DNA from 2 places in the Alkalibacillus sp. S2W genome. Region 2 is predicted to be linked to the other one. Evidence: riboswitches for the same ligand, from Rfam matches in the RefSeq annotation. Region 2 holds a riboswitch; the other holds the start of a gene.
What was found. Region 2 has a riboswitch for S-adenosylmethionine ahead of ACKXGF_RS10985 (methionine ABC transporter ATP-binding protein). Riboswitches for the same ligand answer to the same signal wherever they lie in the genome.

Region 1: another riboswitch for S-adenosylmethionine. It lies ahead of ACKXGF_RS06095 (5-methyltetrahydropteroyltriglutamate--homocysteine S-methyltransferase); the one in region 2 lies ahead of ACKXGF_RS10985 (methionine ABC transporter ATP-binding protein).

What each region holds. Positions count from the first base shown of each region.
Region 1 is NZ_CP177234.1:1,117,888-1,120,095, forward strand. It holds gene ACKXGF_RS06095 (5-methyltetrahydropteroyltriglutamate--homocysteine S-methyltransferase) at 1-1,028, opposite strand, end outside; SAM riboswitch class I at 1,125-1,222, opposite strand; gene ACKXGF_RS06100 (SCO family protein) at 1,284-1,877, opposite strand; gene ACKXGF_RS06105 (metallophosphoesterase) at 2,014-2,208, opposite strand, start outside.
Region 2 is NZ_CP177234.1:2,058,254-2,060,461, reverse strand. It holds gene ACKXGF_RS10990 (TlpA family protein disulfide reductase) at 5-433, opposite strand; SAM riboswitch class I at 531-639, shown strand; SAM riboswitch class I at 731-842, shown strand; gene ACKXGF_RS10985 (methionine ABC transporter ATP-binding protein) at 927-1,955, shown strand; gene ACKXGF_RS10980 (methionine ABC transporter permease) at 1,945-2,208, shown strand, end outside.

The sequences.
Region 1 (2,208 bases), 940 kb from region 2:
TCATTACCATGATGAGTCGAAGCAAATCCACATTGTGGACTTAGGCATAGTTGTTCTTTAGATAGGTAGGAAGAAGCCTCATTCACTTGACTGATTATAAGATCGCGATTTTCTAGCTTGCCACTTTTAGAAGTCAATAATCCTAATACAACCCTCGGGCCATCTTCTGGGATGTGTTTTAAAGGTTCAAACCCGCCTGATCGTTCATCATACTCTAGAAAGAAACCGTCCACTTTTTCATAAGCAAATAATGTTGGGGCAATTAAGTCATAGCCACCTGAAAATGCCCAAGTTGAACGATAGTTACTACGGCATAAGTGTGTCGTGACATACAAATCATCTGGTTTGTGTTCTAAGCTGCCATTGACAACACGTAGCGCTAGATCGATAAGGTATTCACGCGAATATTGCCCATCATTAAATGGGATATCAGGTGCTGATAATCCAGCAATGTAGACATCATCAAATTGTAGGTAACGGACACCAGCATCATAAAATGCTTGAATCGCATCTTGGTAGGCTCGAATAATATCTGCTGCATACGTTTCGATGTCGGAATAGATCGATTCGTTTTGAATACCAGCATTAAAAAATTGATTAGGACTTGGAATGGTTAATTTGGCAACTGCTCGACCATTTACAATTTGGTTTAATGTTTTGAAGTCTTCTATAAAAGGGTGGTTAGGGTTAAAAGAAATACGCCCTGTATTACGAACATCATATCGTTCGGTTTCAGTATCGTTTGCGAATTGGAAGCCTGTTTCAGGTACATATCCCTCCATACCATGGAAATGCTCCATAAAATCTAAATGAAACCAAGTGCGTCGGAATTCGCCATCTGTAACAGCTTCTAATCCAATTTCTATTTGTTTATTAACAATGCGTTCAATTTCTTGATCTTCAACCTGTCGTAATGTCTCTTCATTAATGATGCCTTGCTTATAATCAGAGCGTGCTTGGTGAAGCCTTTCGGGTCTTAATAAACTCCCTACATGGTCAGCTCGAAACGGAACCTGATTTTTTGTCATGGTATATCCTTCGCTTTAAAGTATATGTTTGTAATGGATGTGAATCTCCATAAAAAAAGCCTCTTCCTAAGAAGAGACTCGTACGTGTTTGTTCTCTTCTTATCTTCTAGCGTTTGCTACTGGAATTAGCACAGTGTCAAGAACCTGTTGCTGAAGCTTCAAAGGGCCAGTCCCTCCACTTCTCTTGATAAGAATTGTATGAAATTTATTAAAGCACAACTTACATGATGACAAGACCACTGTCAATCACACTTATTAATTAACTGCTTTCAAGTCTTTAATAATATCATCCATTGCCTCATTGCTTGTACCAGAATAAGTCTTAATGACAGTACCTTCTGGATTAACTAAAGCAAATGATGTACCATGGTTGACTTGACTTTCACCATCCACTTTGGAGACGAGTGTATTGAAAGAATTTGCAGCGAAACTTTCGATTTCATTTTGGGAATAGCCTGTTAGAAAATCCCAATTGCTATAGTCGGCATTATACTTATCACCAAAAGCCTTTAATGTCTCAGGGTCGTCAACTTCAGGATCGACACTAAATGAAACAAAACGAACATCTAAATCTTCTTCAGCTGCTGTTTGTTGTAAACCAGCCATATTACCTGTCATAGGGGGGCATACTGTATTACAACTTGTGAAAATAAAATTAGCAACCCAATATTGTCCTTTGAGGTCTTCTAAGCTGACTGTTTCATTATCTTGATTCGTATATTCGAATGATTTAACTTCGACATCCAGCTCGGCTTCCAGTTCACTGGCTGAACTACCATTACAGGCGACAAGAAATGTCAGAATGCCTATGATGCTAAGTGGGATTACCCATTTAGATCGACTGATCATTTTATCAACTCCATTTATCAATCTTATCCGTTATTAATCACGCATTTAAAATTAATTTATACTTATTTTAACATGTTATAAAATAACGGCGTGTGACAGGAACGTGAATGTTTTTACAATTTCTTGACAAGCCACTTTAAGTGGCATTTAGTGTGATGACATTAATCTCAGGCCGGCAGAGAAACCGAAAAGGAAGCCGAGTCGTTCCTAAGCCGCGTGATGTTAACAAATGTAGTGGGCGCTCACCAATTGTTGTCTTACCTTCGACATATTTTTGCCCGAGAAGTGGTGTAATAATATAACCATAAAACGGAATCTGTACTTGGCCACC
Region 2 (2,208 bases):
TGATTTATTGAGCTGGGAAGTAATCGCCAATGATTTTAATGACTTCAACAAAGTCGTCTTTATCGCCGAAGTGACCGACAATATTACCATCTAAATCGATCACAATGGTTGTCGGGACACCATCACCTTGATATAAATCGTAAATTTCTCGACCACGATCCTGTAGGACTGGCTGAGTTAAAAATTGTTCTTGGAATTTATGCGCTTCAGACATATCACGTTCGCGGCCAGTTACATTGATTGTCATCATTTCAATATTATTATGCCGCATCGTCTTATAAAACTGTTCTTTTTTCGGCAAGTCGCGTGCACAGTCTGGACACCATGATGCCCAAAAAGTGAGAACGATCACTTTTTCACCTATTACATCACTAAGGTTAAACGTTTGATCAGGGTTATCTAAATAAGGCAATTCAAATGTTGGTGCTTTCATCTTCATCATCCTTTTATTGAAATTTTCTTTGAAGTTGTATTTGACGATTATCTATTCCTATGCTAACATACAATTTATCGCAAGTTGAATAACAAACTTCTTATCCAGAGAGGCGGAGGGAAAGGCCCTGTGAAGCCCGGCAACCGTCATGTAGCGTACATGATTGGTGCTAATTCCTGCAATGTGAAAGCATTGTAAGATAAGATCGAGTAAACCTCTTTCTTGTTCTTACAAGAAAGTTTTTTTGTGATTAACACATTAACAGATTAACGTATAAAAAGAATAATGCATTAAAATCTCTTATCAAGAGAGGTGGAGGGACAGGCCCTGCGAAACCCAGCAACCGTCATGTATGAGGCATGATAGGTGCTAATTCCTTCAAAGCATATTTTGCTTTGAAAGATAAGAGAACAATTGGTTAATTCGTCAAACCTTTCTGTTCTCTTATTGGAGCAGAAAGGTTTTTTATTTTGGCAGCAAGGAGGTCATAACTGTGATAAAGATCAATAATTTGTCTAAAACCTTTAAAACAAAAGATCAAACCGTACAAGCCGTTGATGATGTATCCATCGATATTGAAAAAGGTGATATATACGGGGTGATTGGTTATAGCGGTGCAGGAAAGAGTACATTTGTCCGATTAATCAATCGCCTAGAAGATCCGACAGATGGTGAAATTATTTTAAATGGTCAAGATATGACGGATCTCAGTAAGGCGCAATTACGTCTTGAACGGCAGAAAATCGGGATGATTTTTCAACATTTTAACTTACTATGGTCACGAACGGTTTTTGAGAATATTGCATTTCCATTAGAAATAGCAGGTGTGCCAAAGGCTGATCGTGAAGAAAAAGTGCTTGAGCTCATCGAATTAGTGGGGCTTAAAGGACGTGAAAATTCTTATCCTTCTCAATTAAGTGGTGGTCAGAAGCAACGTGTAGGGATTGCTAGGTCACTTGCGAACGACCCGAAAGTATTGTTATGTGATGAAGCCACATCAGCTCTCGATCCTGAGACAACGGATGACATTTTAGAATTACTCGTTTCGATTAATGAAAAGCTCGATTTAACGATTATTCTCATTACGCATGAGATGCATGTCATTCAAAAGATTTGTCATCGTGTAGCCGTGATGGAGCAAGGACATGTGGTTGAACAGGGTGATGTTTTAGATGTCTTTATGAACCCGCAATCGAAAACGACGAAGCGATTTGTTCAACAATTAAATCCTCAAGAAGGGTCAGTGGAAGAGTTAAAGGACTTTATTACATCAGATGATCGTTCCAAAGTAGTGAAGTTACACTTTGTTGGGCATAATGCGAAACGGGCATTAATCAGCGATGTGTCGAAGCAATTTGATATTAACGTTAATATCTTACAAGGGTCGATCTCACCGACTCAAGAAGGTGCTTATGGCACACTTTATGTTGAATTTCAAGGAGAGCCAGAAACGATTGAAGACGTGATGAATTACGTTGAGACAACTGGCGTGGGAATTGAGGTGATCGATTATGTTGACTAATATATTTCCAAACGTCGAAATGGATAAGATGTGGGTTGCTACTTATGAGACCTTATATATGACATTTATTTCAGTATTAGGCACATTTATTCTAGGAATCCTACTAGGGTTATTGCTTTATTTAACGAATAAAGGGAATCTATGGGAAAACAAACCATTGAATTCAATTGTCGCAATCATCGTGAACGTATCTCGTGCGATTCCGTTTATCATTTTAATATTACTCTTATTTCCGTTCACGGACTTTTTAATT